3 regions of the Peptoniphilus sp. BV3AC2 genome follow, and region 1 is predicted to be linked to each of the others. Evidence: riboswitches for the same ligand, from Rfam matches in the RefSeq annotation. Region 1 holds a riboswitch; each other region holds the start of a gene.

Region 1 (5,121 bases):
TGAAATTTCATTTACCCTTGGTAGAGGATGCATAACGATCATATCCTTCTTAGCTAGGTCTAGTTTTTCTTTGTTAAGTATGAAGAAATCTTTTAATCTTACATATTCTTCTTCTGATACAAATCTTTCCTTTTGAACTCTACTCATGTATAGGATGTCTAGGTCCTTTATGCTTCCTTCTAAGTCATCTGTTTCAGTATAAGAATTTTCTGGTAGTTCACTTTTAAAAATCTTAGGCATCTTTAATTCTTCTGGACTTATGAATACAAATTTTACATTGTCATATCTGTTCATCGCCCTTACAAGTGAGTGGATGGTCCTACCAAATTTTAAGTCGCCACAAAATCCTATCTTTAAATTGTCAAATCTTCCTTTGTAATGTCTTATTGTAAGTAGGTCTGTTAAAGTTTGAGTTGGATGGTTATGGGCTCCATCTCCAGCGTTTATGATTGGCATAGTTTTTAAGTACTTGGTAGCAAGTAGTGCTGCCCCGTCCTTAGGATGTCTCATCGCACAGATATCCGCATAGTTTTCTACAGTTCTTAGCGTATCTACTAGTGATTCTCCCTTTGAAGTTGAAGAAACTTTTGCATCTGAGAAACCTACTACCCTACCACCAAGTCTATTCATTGCAGTTTCGAATGAAAGTCTGGTTCTAGTTGAAGGCTCAAAAAAAAGACTGGCTAAGACATATCCTTTACAAACATCCATGTACTTACGTGGGTTTGAAATAATGTCATCAGCCAGATCAAAAAGTCTACTTAACTCTTCAGTTGTGAAATCACGAGGTTCAATCAAATTCCTAATCATTATTATCCTCCTAAATGTATCTTCTTTTTTGTTCTTAAGAAGTTTACATCATAGAGAAAGTAATGTCAAGGTAAATTTAAAAAATATTTATATTAAATTTAATTACCTACGGTTATGCTTTCCATTTCTTGTGTCCTATCAGGCATCACAAAATTAAATGGAAACTCGTGAAGTTTTTTAATTGCTTGGGTCTTGTATAGATCTATAACATCTACCTCAACACCGCTTTGAGTCTTCTTAACGAAGTCACCTGTTATTTTATCCATTCTAATATCGGTGCTATTTAATTTAAGTCCCCAGGTTGCAAGATACGCAATATCACCGTAAGTTAAATCTGTTTCCACATTGTTAACAGCCATTTCCAAAAGTTTTGGAACTAATAGAATGGTGCTTGGAGATTTTAACTCCTTGAATATTTGCATAAGGAAACCTTGTTGAGCATCTATTCTTCCAAGGTCAGAATCCCTATAAGCCTTTCTTGCTCTTAAATAAGCAACAGTTTCTCTACCATTTAAGTGGTTTGTACCCCTCTTTAAATCAATCTTAAGAGGCGGATAGATCCAGTTGTCTTCGTACTTGTAATCAGGTCTATTCCACTCGATATCCACTCCACCTAGTGCATCTACAAGTTGTTCGATGATATCATACTTAACTACCACATAGTGATCAATGTATGTGTCAAGTAAATTTTCAATCGTATCTACAGCTAGAGGAACATCTCCAAGTACGTATGCATCATTTATCTTTCTCTCGCCATGACCTTTTATCTTAACCCATGAATCTCTTGGTATGGATAAAACTTGTACCTTGTTTTCAATAGCGTCAATAGAGATAAGCATTATTGTATCAGATTGACCTCTCTCTTTTGACTCTGGATTTGCAAGAGTAGAAGTACTTGTTGCTCCAAGTAAGAGTATGTTTATCCTCTTTTTATTGTCGAAAATATTTTTTTGTTTTTCTTTTTCTTCCGTCTGCCTTTTAAGTTTATCCACGCCTATCTTGGCAATTCCAGGCTTAGTTGCATATAAAAATATTAGTAATCCTGACAATGACAGCACTACTAAAACAAAGAAAACTTTTATAAGTTTCTTCATCAGTCACCTCTTTATAATAATTTTCACATCTGTGAATATTTTTCAAATTATTTATGTAATTATTACCTAAGTCTTTATTTTAACACATGAGCTGCTATTTTTCAAAATTTATAAGATTATAAATAAAACCCCTCACTGTACATAAATAATTTTTAGTGTTATCATAGAATCTAGTGAATTAATTTAATATTTTTTATCACTTATAAAATATAGAGGAAAAAATGAAGACACTTTTTATCTCAGGTCTTTGCCCTTATTGCCCACCTGCAGTTGAGTACGCAAAGAAACTAAATGAAGAAGTTAGAATTGTAGATATTACAAGTTCTATTAAAAATTTAAAAGAATTTTTAAAATATAGAGATTCTGATCCATATTTTGATAAGTTCAAGAAAAATAACCAAATTGGAATACCTACTTTTATGGATGGAGATGGAGAACATTTCTATTCCATAAGTGAGTATTAAATATATTTTAAGGGGAGCCATCGCTGAGAGGGATTTAATTCCGACCCTAGAGCTGATCCGGGTAATGCCGGCGTAGCGAACAGGTCCCCTCTTAATAAGAGGAGGAAAAAATGAAAAGATCAAATTTATTAAGAATCGTTGAAGGTGGAATCTTCATCGCACTAAGTATCGTCCTAGATTATATTAAAATCTGGAGGATGCCACAAGGCGGTTCAGTTACCGCACTTGCAATGTTACCTCTTATTCTCTATTCACAAAAATGGGGATTTAAGAACGGACTTCTAGCAAGTACAACTTTTGGAGTTCTAAAATTCTTACTAAGTGGAGGATTTTCTCTACATCCACTATCTATAATCTTTGATTACTTAGTTGGATTTGGAGTTTTAGGATTCGCAGGTGCTATAAGAGGAGATAGAATAAAAGCCACAATGGGTGCTGCTCTTGCAATTTTCTTAAGATTTATTTCTGTATTTATCTCAGGAGCGTTCGTTTGGTATATCTACGCACCAGAAGGAATGAATCCATACTATTATTCATTCATCTACAACATAACCTACATGGGTCCAGAACTAGTGCTTACATGTGCAGTACTAGCAATCATCTACCCAAAATTTGAAAAATTTTTAAAAGCTAAAAATTAAATTTTTAATTATAATTTAATATTTTTTAAAGTTTTAAAACAAGAAAATCCCCTTATTATTTTAAGGGGACTTTTTATTTATTCAGAAAATGTATTTCTAATCTATTTAATAATTATTTTTTAGACTTATGATTATGTTTACTATTTCATCCACAGAAAACTTAGAGGTGTTGATTGTGAAGTCATATTCTGATGCTTGTCCAAAGTTACCCTTTGTAAATCTTTCGTAGTGATTAATACGCCTCATATCCATCTTCTTAATCTTACTGGTGGCTCTTTCTTCATCATAGCTCATCTGATCCATAATATTTTTTACTCTATCATCAAAGTCTGCCGCTATAAATATATTAAGTGGTTTGTAATCTCTAAGTACATATCCTGCGCATTTGCCTAGGATAATAGCATTTCTACTCTTTGCAATATCTCTTATGGTTTTCGCTTCTGCCAAAAATCTTGCGTCAGAGATCATCATGTCTTCTTCTGAATAGGAATCATTCTCCCTATATAGATCATAGACAGTTCCTTTTAAAAATGAATCGTCCTTGGACACAGAACTTAAATCTACCTGAGTTTCCAAAGTCTTAAGCTCAATTATATTTTCATCAAAATATTCTGCTTCAAGTCTAGTTGCAAGTTTCTGGGCAATTAAATCACCCTTGGATCCGTACTGTCTATCTATGGTTATAAGTGTATTTGATTTTTTATTTGATAAATTAAAAATTTTTTTAAACATAATCTTCTCCTATAAGTATGGTACTACTTTAGCACAAATATATGAAAATAAAGTTAATAATATTAGAATAATTATTCAAAGTCAATGAATTTTCTAGATTTCTTATAAAGTTTGTTTAAATATTTTATTCTTTGCCAAGTTCATACTTCTTTTATTTTCATTATAACATATTGAAAGTACTCTATTATTTAAGAAATTTTAAAAAAATTTTTAATTGCAATATAAAAACCAAGGTTGCCCTTGGTTTACTCTTCTATTGAATGTTTCAAAACTTCCATTATGTGATTTAATTTTACTAAATCTTTCGATTCTTGTTTAATATTTTTCGGAACGTAGATATGTTTAAATCCCATGCGTCTTGCTTCGGAGATTCTTACATCTATGGACGGACAAACTTTTAGTTCTCCAGTAAGTCCTACGTCTGCAATAAAAACGCTTGATGCTTTTACTGGCTTACCTACAAGACTTGAATAGATGCTTACAATAACCGATAAATTGGATGCGGTATCTTGAAGTTTTATCCCGCCTGTAGTTTTAACAACCACGTTTTTATCCATCATTGGAACTTCTCCTCTCTCTTCAAGGATTGATATTAGTGTAAAAAGTTGTTCCTTTCTAAGATGTTCTGAAACTCTCGACGGATATGGCATAAATGATTTTGAAACCAATGATTCCACTTCGAGTATGATTGGTCTTGTCCCTTCCCTCGTTACAGATAATGCTGAGCCAGGGACATTTTTTCCATTTTCTCTCTCCGTCATGAAGTATTCTGAAGGATTGTCGATAGAGGTGAGACCTTTTTCATCCATTTTGAAAAATCCCATCTCTCCTGTGCTTCCATATCTATTCTTAGTTGTGGAAAGTATCCTTAACTCTTCATAGGTTTCTCCAGATAATAAAAGCACTGTGTCCACCGCGTGTTCTAGAGATCTCACTCCCGCAAGTGAATCTTCCTTCGTCATCTGTCCTACGATAAACACTGCCCTTGGTCTCGTTTCATTCTTCGCCATATTCATTAATATGTGGATGGATTCCATTATCTGCGTCGGTGAACCTGCTCTCGATTCGATATTTGGGATGATAAAAGTCTGTATTGAATCCACAATTACAAAGTCGCAGTCCAAACTCTCCACTTCATCCAGCACATCCACAAGGTTATTAGTTGAAATTACAAAGAGATTATCAGAAATATTTTCTACGATTCTCTTAGCCCTCTGTCTTATTTGACTTGCCGATTCTTCTCCAGATGCATAGAGCACTTTTTTTCCTTTTGAAGCCAAAATATTTGAAACTTGAAGAAGAAGGGTTGACTTACCTGCTCCTGGTCTTGCAGTTAAAATGGTGAGGGAATCTTTTAAAATTCCCCCGCCCATTACTCTA
Region 2 (5,121 bases), on a different contig from region 1:
GTCACGAATGAGTTGTTTTATAAAGGTGGACTTACCTGAGCCGGTCCTGCCGACGATTCCAAGGGTCATACCCCTTTTTATTTCCACATTAATATTTTTAAGATTTAGTTCTTCGCTAGTTGGATATTTGAAATTTAAATTTCTATAATCTATCTTTTCAATTCTATCGAGTCTTTTATCTCCGTCACGATAGGTTATATCGTCCACAAAGTTTAGGGCGCTGTTGATTCTATTCACACCAGCTTTTCCCAGTGCAACAGCGGAGAAAAACTCTGCAATAGCCATCATCGGCCACACAAGCATACCAAGGTAGATTTGAAGAGATACGATATTTCCCAAAGTTATGGCTCCGTCCTTTAGCATCGCAGCCCCGTAGTAGAGACAGATAAAGTAAGAAAAAGCAGGAATAAAGTTGGCGAAAAGTCCGTAGGATCTTTCGTAAAGACTTAGTTTAATATTTTCTTTAAAAGCATCATCTGTTAAAATTTTGAAATTTGAAATAGTGTTTTCTTCGCCACTATAAGCTCTTACCACCCTGATTCCCTGTGCCATTTCAAGGACCGCATCGTTGATTTTTGAGTTTTTTTCTTGCACATAGGTGTATTGATGCTCAATCTTCTGTGAGATGCAGTAGATTATTGGAATTATCAAAAGCATCGGAATAATTGACATGGTAGACAGTTTGAGATTTGAACTCATGACCATCATTACAATGACAAATAAAGGATAGATTGCACCTTCAAATAGAGCAAGCACTCCAAAACTAATTGCGTCTCTTACGAAACCTTGGTCAGAGGTTAGGTTTGTCATCAACTCCCCAGTGGTGTGGGTTTCGAAAAACCTGCCGGTGGAATTTAAAATCTTATTATATAGTTTTGTTTTAATATCCCTTCCATAAAAGTCTGAAGTAACCCAGAGATTTTTCGTCCAAACGAGTCCGATTAGGTAGGACCCAACGGTGATGATCACTAGGTAGATGGTGTTATTCTTAAGAAAATCTAGATCAAGGGTAGATGCATTTATCCTATCCGCCACATTTGAAATGATTTTTGGAGGAAGCACCGCTATAAAATCAACGATAGCTAAGCAAATAACTGCAAGTATATAATTTTTTTTGTATTTAATAAAATGTTCTCTAACGTCTCTGTAAAATTTAAACATAAGTCCTCCGAATTTTTACTATTTATCATTATTATAATATATAGAAAAATTGGGTAGTGTTACAAGTTTGTTAAATTTACAGGGTTGTATGGTTTTATTTTTGATGCTATCCGGATAGCATGAGTTTTATTTTTTTATTTTTGATGCTATCCGGATAGCATGCGTTTTTTTGTTTTTGATGCTATCTGGATAGCATGTGTTATCATTGTTATTTTTTGTAGTGGAAGAACCAGATGAAGGCAGTCATCCTGAGCGAAGGGTGGAGGTTTACCGACACTCGGAGTCGAAGTATCTCTACAATGACATCCTAACGGAAGACAGTCACCCTGAGCGGAGGGTGAAGATTTACCGACACCTGGAGTCGAAATATCTCTAAAATGACATCCTAACGGAAGACAGTCACCCTGAGCGGAAATGACGAAGCCAAAGGCTGAGTCATTGGAGTCGAATGGGTATAACCCGGGTGAGGTTATGTATGAATGATTTCACTTGCCTTGACTAGGTTAAATATAGCAACTACCCGTTCGACTCACTTCGTTCGCTCAGGGTGACTGCAATTGGGAGGGTTACTGTAGCCTCTCGGCTGTGGAAGCAAGATGCTTCCGCTACAAAACCCACCGGGTCATCCTGAGCGGAGATGGGTACCATCAAAATATCCTAACGGAAGACAGTCACCCTGAGCGGAAATGACGAAGCCAAAGGCTGAGTCATTGGAGTCGAACGGGTATAACCGTGGTGAGGTTATGTATGGATGATTTCACTTGCCTTGACTAGTTAAATATAGCTTATATCCGTTCGACTCACTTCGTTCGCTCAGGGTGACTGCAATTGTAAAAGTATTTTGTAATATTTTTTGGAATAGATGGGTTAAATATGGGTCAGATCCTTCGACTTCGACGGCAGAGCCGTCTTCGCTCAGGATGACTGTGTGGAGGGATAGACCCCACCATAGTTATACCCATTCGACTCCAGAGCCTTCGGCTCTTCCGCTCAGGGTGACTGCCTTCCTTTGGACTTTCCGTGTAGAGACTCTCGGTTATGGAAGCGGGTTACTTCCGCTACACAACCCACATGCCAAACAAAAAACTCCTAGTTTCCTAGGAGCTAATTAACTATTTTTTACATTTTTCTTGTGATTTTATATCCGTGGTTCATTGGTCCTCTTCCTTTACCCAAGTCTAACATATCTGATAGTGCTTCTGACAGATAGTCCTTTGCGAGTTCGATGGATTTTTCTAGACTATTTCCTTGGGATAGGTAGGTTGCTATGGCTGATGATAGGGTGCATCCTGTGCCGTGGGTGTTGTCGTTTTCTATTCTCTTGCCTTTGAACCAGGTTATTTTTTCTTTTGTTACTAGCACGTCGTTTGCGTCGTTTACTGAGTGTCCGCCTTTTACTAAGGCTGCTACGCCGTACAGTTCTACTAGTTTCTTACCTGCTTTTTCCATGTCTTCTTCGTTATTTATTTTTATTCCACTGAGTTCTTCTGCTTCTAGTATGTTTGGTGTGATTACTGTGGCTAGTGGTAGCAGGTCTTTTTTAACTGAGTCGATGGCGTCGTCAGATAGCAGTTTTGAGCCTGATGTGGCTATCATTACCGGGTCTATTACGATATTTTTGGCGTCGTATTTTTTAAGTGTTTCTACTATTTCTTTTACGATTTCTTTTGAGAATACCATGCCGATCTTTATTGCGTCGGGATAGATGTCTTCGAAGACTGCTTCTAGTTGTTTGTGTAAAAATTCTATCGGTGGTTCGTCTATTGCTGTGACTCCCATGGTGTTTTGTGCTGTCAAGGCTGTGATGACTGACATTCCATAGGATCCGTTTGTTATGATTGATTTTAAATCTGCTTGTATTCCTGCTCCGCCGCTACAGTCTGAGCCTGCTATGGTCAAGACTGTGGGCAATGTTTTTTTATTGTTATTTTCCATTTTTTCTCCTTTTTTAGGGTACAAAAAAAGCTCTTCTTTGAAGAGCGTCCCAACGTAGGCATTATCCTAATCTGGTTTAGGGTCTAAGTCGAACTTACTCTCAGCTACTGCTCCCCGTGTTTTTATTATATTATTTTATAAATTTTTTGGCAAATTGCTCTCTTTCTGTATTTTTATTATTTCTACGACAAATATTATGACTACCATTACTATTGCTATGATGTCTATTAGTGTGGTTGCTAGTGGCATATTCCACATAAAATGGTTTATCATTACTGCTAACATTAGGAGTAGTCCTTTTAATTTTTTTCCTCTTGAGTAGTAGTAGAGTCCCATCATAAAGACTGCTGAGTAGATCATGTGTGATCCTAGTGCTCCTTTTATTCTATCTATAGAGTTATCCATAATCATGGAGACTTCGTCAAAGGTGGAGTCTTCTGGAATTATATATCCGATGTCTTCCATTATTTGAAATCCCAGTCCTACTCCAAATCCTGAAAGCAAAAAGTCTATTCTCTTTTTGGAGTTTAAAATTAGCATACAGAGTACTGCTGTTGCCATTTTTAATATTTCTTCTGCGTATGGGCTTGCTAGTGCGTCCTGCCATTCGAAAAATGTGTCTTCCATCATGAAGAAGGCAAAGCCGTTTTCTATGGCTTCGTTGACGTAGACGGATATGGACGGGGTTATTAAGGCTCCTGTGATTATGGCGAAGAATAATAGTTTGGTGCTGCCATCGTATTTTCTCGCTAGGATTATTCCTAGCAGTATCGCTGGTACTATGTATATTAAGAGCATTGTGGATGTTTTAAATACTTTTAAATATATTTCTCCTTCGAATTCTTCTACATAGTAGGCGCTAATTAGTGCGTAGATTCCTATTGCTAGGAGTAGAAAATATATTATGAGTAATTTATTTTTGTTTTTCATTTAATCACCAATGAAATTATAGCATAATAGATTTATTTATTACATAAAAAGGCACAGTCTCCTGTGCCTAAATTTTTATTATTTTATTCTTCTTTTTTAGCTTTTGCTTCTGCTATTACTTTATCTGCCATTGCTTGTGGAACTTCTTCGTATCTTACGAATTCCATGGTGAATGTTCCTCTTCCTTGGGTCATTGCTCTTAGGTCTATTGAGTATTCAAACATTTCTGCTTGTGGCGCTTCTGCTATTAGTAGTTGAGTGCCGTCTGCTTGTTGATCCATTCCTAGAATTCTTCCACGTCTCTTGTTCATATCGCCCATTACATCGCCTAGGTATGCATCTGGGATTGATACTTCTACTGACATGATTGGTTCAAGTAGGACTGGTCCTGCTTCTTCCATTCCTTTTTTGAATGCAAGGTTTGCTGCAAGTTTGAAACTCATTTCGTTTGAGTCTACGTCGTGGTAAGATCCATCGTATAGAACTGCCTTGAAGTTGGTAACAGGATATCCTGCTAGTACTCCGTGTTCTTTTGATTCTACTAGTCCTTTTTCAACTGCTGGGAAGTAGTTCTTAGGTACTGCTCCTCCGAATACTTCTTCGTCGAATACGAAATCTTCTTCGCAAGGTTCAAATCTTATCCAAACGTCTCCGTATTGTCCTGCTCCACCTGATTGTTTCTTGTGCTTTCCTTGTACAGATGCAACTTTTCTTATGGTTTCTCTGTATGGAATTATAAATGGAACCTTAACTACTTCTACGCCAAACATATTTTTAAGTTTTTCAAGGATTACATCTAGTTGTACTTGTCCTTGTCCGCCTATGGTTAGCTGTTTAGTTTCTGGGTTTCTATTGATTGTGAATGAAGGATCTTCTTCTCTTAATCTTCTAAGTGATTGAGATAGTTTTTCTTCGTCTCCCTTGGTCTTTGGTTCGATTGCATAGAATAGAACTGGTGCAGGGTATTTTAAGTTTTTATATTTAACTATGTGGTTCTTGTCGCATAGACAGTCCCCTGTTTCTGTGAATTGAAGTTTGGTTGTTGCTCCAATGTCTCCAGCGTCAAGTTCTTCTACATCTAGTTGAGTCTTACCT
Region 3 (5,121 bases), on a different contig from region 1:
CTATCCGCCTTTACAGAAATTATAATATCTAGAGTGTTTCTACTGTTCATCTCCAAAATATCGTCCAGCATATCCTTTAATTTGTCCCTTTTCATAAAGGCATTTGAAGAATTTAAATTATAAAACTCATTGTATAGATCTAGGGTAGCCCTTGCAGAACCACCATCTGCACAGAGAGTGTCATAACCTTTCTTCTTAATCTTTGAATCTTCAAGTTTATCTTTCACATCTTTATCTATAGCTTTTCTTTCAGAATCTTTAACGATTAGATCACCTACGAAATCTTCAAAAGCAGAAAGTGACCCTATCTTAAGACTGGTGGACTCGATGATTTCTTTATCCTTAAATACGACTATTTCAGAAGATCCGCCTCCTATATCAGTTAGTATTCCACTTGAAACATCTATGGATTTCGAAGCGCCGACGAAGGTCAGCCTAGATTCATCATCTTCAGATAAAATTTCGATATCAAAACCAACTTCTTTTTTTACCTTCTTTAATATTTCATCCCTGTTGGAAGAATCTCTAATAGTAGCAGTCGCAAAGGGAAACACAGCGTCAATATCATCAAAATTATCTACAATGTATTTAAATTTTTCTAGAACTGAAATCAGTCTCTTAATCCCTTTTTTTCTGAGTTTCCCATTGGAAAAATAGTTGCGAAGAGATGCCTGCTCCTTCTCACTAAAAAGGCTTATTGCTTCTTTTCCGACAACCTTAAAAACTGACATTCTAATCGTGTTTGATCCGATATCTATAACTGAATAAATCATAAGTCCATCTCCTTAAAAATTATATATAAATAAAGTATAGCCTCTTTAAAGTATTTGTAAAATTTGTGTATAGAAATTACAAATATTTTTTGCTAAAAACACCAAAAGCAGACAATTTATACAATGCCTGCTTCTTTTATTATTTTATATTGTGTTTTGCCATTTTTTCACGAAATATGTCCGTGATTATCTTTTGTAGTTCATCTCTTTCTTTTTCTGGAAGTTCGCCAGGCATCTTCGCCACTTCAAAGAGCTTTGGATAGTCTCTTGCAATTCTTTCGATGGTCTTGGTGGTGGCGTGTTTTCTTACAAAGAACGGAATCTTCTTTATCCATCCTTCTGGTAGTAGTGCCAGAATCTTGTCTTTTGCTTCTTTATCTGTGATTTCTGCGGTGGAAAGTCCATTTTTTATTTGAGTTTGTTCTCTTTCTGTAAAGTCTTCTATCTTCATATTTTCTCCTTAGATTTTCATATTATCTTAGTCCTTAGATAATCGAAGGGCTAGGTTTTTTAATATCTTTAAATAAATAATAGCCCTGCTAATTATTTTTAGCAAGGCTATCTGTACTTGATTTTTATTTCTGTTATTTGTTTGATTCCATAGGGTTTATAATTATATCTTTTCCTTCAAGGATTAAATTCATATTTTTCATTGAACACATGCTTCCGCACATGGTGCAGGTGCCTTCTTCTTCTGGTGTTGATGATGCTCTGTATTCTCTGCATTTTTCTGGATCTATTGCAAGTTCAAACATACCTTCCCAGTCGAGTTTCTGTCTTCTCTTACTCATTTCAAGGTCGATTTCTCTTGCAGATTTAAGTTTTGCGATATCTCCTGCGTGCGCTGCAATCTTAGCTGCGATTATTCCTTCTTTTACGTCGTTTACATCTGGTAGTCTTAAGTGTTCTGCCGGTGTTACATAGCATAAGAAGTCTGCTCCGTAGCTTGCTGCTATTGCTCCTCCTATGGCACTGGTGATGTGGTCATATCCAGGTGCGATGTCTGTAACTAGTGGTCCTAATACATAGAATGGTGCATTGTGGCAGAGTTTCTTTTCGAGTCTCATATTCATTTCTATATCGTCTATTGGCACGTGTCCCGGTCCTTCGATGATGACTTGTACATCTTTTTCCCAAGCTCTCTTGGTAAGTTCACCTAGAGTTATAAGCTCTGCAATCTGTGAAGGGTCTGTCGCATCATGGATTCCGCCTGGTCTTAGAGAATCTCCAAGGGATAGTGTAACGTCGTATTCTCTCAAGATTTCCAAAAGTTCATCGTAGTATTCGTAGAATGGATTTTCTCTGTCGTTCATCTTCATCCAACCAAATAGAAGTGATCCACCACGGGATACTATTTCGTTAACTCTTCTATTTCTCATGAAAATTTCTGAGTTTGCTCTGTTTATTCCACAGTGAATAGTCACGAAGTCTACTCCGTTTTCTGCATGGTTTCTAACTACATCTAAGAATTCTTCTGCCTTTATAAAACTAAGTCCCTTATCCAAGAATCCAACCGCATCATACATAGGAACTGTTCCCACCATTGCAGTAGATTTTTCGATAAGTCTCTTTCTAAATTCTTGAGTCTTTCCGTAATTGGATAGGTCCATTATGGATTCCGCACCCATCTTAAGCGCCATATCCACCTTTTGCATTTCAAGGTCAAGGTCGTTTAGATCCTTAGAAATCCCAAGATTAACATTGATCTTAGTCTTAAGTCCAGTGCCTATTCCTTCTGGAGAGATAGATTTGTGATTTCTATTTCTAGGAATGACAATTTCACCTTTTGCAATCTTCTCTAAAAGAAATTCTTCGCTGACATTTTCTTTCTTCGCAACGATCTTCATCTCTTCAGTTACAAAACCATGTTTTGCAGCTTCCATCTGTGTCTTATACTTCATAAATTAAAAAAACCTCCTAAAAAATTTATAGGAGAATAACATGCCTCATCCCACGCAGGCATTATCCTGCAGGTAAAAATGGTCGAAGTCTAACTTCCTCTCAGCACATAGCTCCCATAGATTATTAATTTACAATTATTATTATAAATATAAAAAAGAGATTTGGCAAAATAATATTTCCAAACCTCTTTTAAAACTAATTAAATTTAATCATCATTATAAATAGTAAATATTTCTTCGATAGTTACACCAAAGACCTTTGCTATGTTCCACGCCAGTACTAGAGAAGGATTGTACCTACCATTTTCCAAATTTCCTATGGTCTCTCTTCTCACTCCGACCGCGTTCGCCAAATCTTCCTGGCTCATGTTATTCCTTGCTCTAAATTCTTTGATTCTATTACTTATCATTTAAGATACCTTGCGTTTCCTTCCACTCTGCTACTACAATTGATATTGTAAATACAAATACTCCTAAACTAAAAGCAATTCCAAATGCAAATTGAATATAATTTTCATTCTTCAAAAGCCCCAGAATGGTTAAAAGCAGAACCATAGAAAATATTTGGACAAAGAATGCTAGAGTGGCTGAATTTTTTACATACTCTTTAAAGGATTCATCTGGAATAATCCAAAAATATCTTAAATAATAGAGAAAACCCAAAAATCCATACCAGCCTTTTTCTTCCGTTACTGTACCGAGAAGAGCAACCATTGAAACCAATGATAAAAACCCTAGAAAATTTATTTTTCTTTTCATAAAAATACTCCTTTGTGATATATTTCTATCTTTATGTTATAAATATACCACATAAATAATTATCTTTCAATATTTTTTTAGATTTTTAAGAATTTTTATAATAGAAAAAAAGAGATTTGCAAAATAATATTTCCAAACCTCTTTTTTATTTTATCTATTCAAATAATCTTCGTTTGCTTTTATAAGCTTTCTGTAATATTCGTCGTAACTTGGGCTGAATTTTCGAATAAGTGGGATAGCAACTTCATAATAATTATTGTCCGCCATGTACTTAGTTAGTTTATCCTGAAGTTTTTTAACCTCGCTATTTTTGTATTCGTCGCTATTCTTATATTTTTCGTACTCATCTAGGAACTCTCTATTTTCTTCGATCCATTCTTTGGAATTACTTACCGCATCTATTTTAGATTTATTTATCTCTTCCAAAGTTTCCATATCAAATCCAGTGGATATTTTATCCAAGTATTCTTTTTCTTCATCTGTAAGATTAAACTCTGGCAAAGAGTCCAAGTACTCTACGAATTTTTCAAAAGCATCTCTTCCATCTTCCTCTAAAGGCTCATTTAAAAATGGTCTGTATGCGGAGAAAAACATCTGTCCATAGTAACCCGGAAACACATTTACAAGTTTTTTATAAATGGTGTCTGTCATTTCCAAATTCTTTACCTTCTCATCAATTGTGCTTTTATCTGCGCCTTTGACAATCATTTCAAGAATTTCCTTTTTCTTTTCCTCAACGCTAAGCTCATACTGCTTGGTTCTAAGCACAGAAGAAAGAGTCCCGTCACCGAAAATAATCTCCCTTATCTCTTTTAGATTTAACCCAAGCTTTGTGAAGAGAGCCACCTTTTCTAAAATCTCCACATCCTTCTCGCTGTAATCCCTATAACCATTTTCAAGACGAACTGGATCTATGATCCCTTTTTCTTCGTAGTATTCAATCGCCTTCCTAGTAAGCCCCGTCTTGTTTTGAACTTCATTTCTAAGCATAATTCCCTCCTTTATTAGAGAGTAACACCGCCCCCAAGGTGCAGGTCAAGTGATATTTTAAATAATCTTAGGATTTCCTAAGAGCCGAATTTTTCATTGATTATATAAGACTTCCACCCTTATTCGATTCTGTTCCATTCTTTTTCTTCGAGCTTTGCAAATCTTTCTTCGTTTCCCTTTGCGATTTTGCCGGTAAATGGTACTTCGTAGGAAACCTTCTTGCCTACATGGACCAAGGTTATGATTGCCTTTTTATTCTTTTTTACTACTTCAAAGGAGCTGATTTCATTCCATGGCATGATTAGAAAATTCTTTTTCATGTTGTTGCTGATTTCCACTTCATAGATTCCTCTGTGACTGAAATTTAAAATGAAGCTTCTGCTTGAATCCATTGTATAGTATAGACCTCCTATTGCAAGCCACTTAAAGAGATCCGTCTTTGTATCATTGTGTTTAAATACCACTAGGTAATTTTCTTTATCGTCAAATGTTTCAAGTACCTTGTCAGTTATTTCTTCTGATGTATTAAATAATAGTCCCATTTTAACCTCCTATTTAAATATGAAGACTTCCGTCATATCTTTTCCCAAAACTTTGCAGATTTTGTACGCAGTTTCCAGTGTCGGGCTGATGGTATTACTTTCGTATGCCATGATGGATCTCCTCTTAAGTCCCACCGCTTCCGCCAATTTGTGTTG

The links. A riboswitch is a leader RNA that binds a small molecule or an ion and turns the genes downstream of it on or off. The one in region 1 is predicted to bind thiamine pyrophosphate.
Region 2: it holds a riboswitch for thiamine pyrophosphate, as region 1 does, so the genes downstream of both, thiD (bifunctional hydroxymethylpyrimidine kinase/phosphomethylpyrimidine kinase) here and thiT (energy-coupled thiamine transporter ThiT) in region 1, are expected to answer to the same signal.
Region 3: it holds a riboswitch for thiamine pyrophosphate, as region 1 does, so the genes downstream of both, thiC (phosphomethylpyrimidine synthase ThiC) here and thiT (energy-coupled thiamine transporter ThiT) in region 1, are expected to answer to the same signal.

The regions. Positions count from the first base shown of each region.
Region 1 covers NZ_AWXD01000031.1:66,557-71,677, forward strand. Annotated here, with positions in the region: gene pyrB (aspartate carbamoyltransferase) at 1-810, opposite strand, end outside; gene HMPREF1252_RS08010 (LCP family protein) at 909-1,904, opposite strand; gene HMPREF1252_RS08015 (hypothetical protein) at 2,126-2,368, shown strand; TPP riboswitch at 2,369-2,464, shown strand; gene thiT (energy-coupled thiamine transporter ThiT) at 2,479-3,009, shown strand; gene HMPREF1252_RS08025 (AAA family ATPase) at 3,115-3,741, opposite strand; gene radA (DNA repair protein RadA) at 3,987-5,121, opposite strand, start outside.
Region 2 covers NZ_AWXD01000027.1:19,380-24,500, reverse strand. Annotated here, with positions in the region: gene HMPREF1252_RS06760 (ABC transporter ATP-binding protein) at 1-1,161, opposite strand, end outside; gene thiD (bifunctional hydroxymethylpyrimidine kinase/phosphomethylpyrimidine kinase) at 2,281-3,096, opposite strand; TPP riboswitch at 3,127-3,223, opposite strand; gene HMPREF1252_RS06750 (PrsW family glutamic-type intramembrane protease) at 3,232-4,026, opposite strand; gene fusA (elongation factor G) at 4,110-5,121, opposite strand, start outside.
Region 3 covers NZ_AWXD01000008.1:323,563-328,683, forward strand. Annotated here, with positions in the region: gene HMPREF1252_RS03365 (Ppx/GppA phosphatase) at 1-773, opposite strand, end outside; gene HMPREF1252_RS03370 (hypothetical protein) at 913-1,224, opposite strand; gene thiC (phosphomethylpyrimidine synthase ThiC) at 1,358-2,674, opposite strand; TPP riboswitch at 2,704-2,802, opposite strand; gene HMPREF1252_RS03380 (helix-turn-helix transcriptional regulator) at 2,881-3,084, opposite strand; gene HMPREF1252_RS03385 (DUF3796 domain-containing protein) at 3,074-3,433, opposite strand; gene HMPREF1252_RS03390 (MerR family transcriptional regulator) at 3,584-4,423, opposite strand; gene HMPREF1252_RS03395 (hypothetical protein) at 4,543-4,965, opposite strand; gene HMPREF1252_RS03400 (helix-turn-helix transcriptional regulator) at 4,975-5,121, opposite strand, start outside.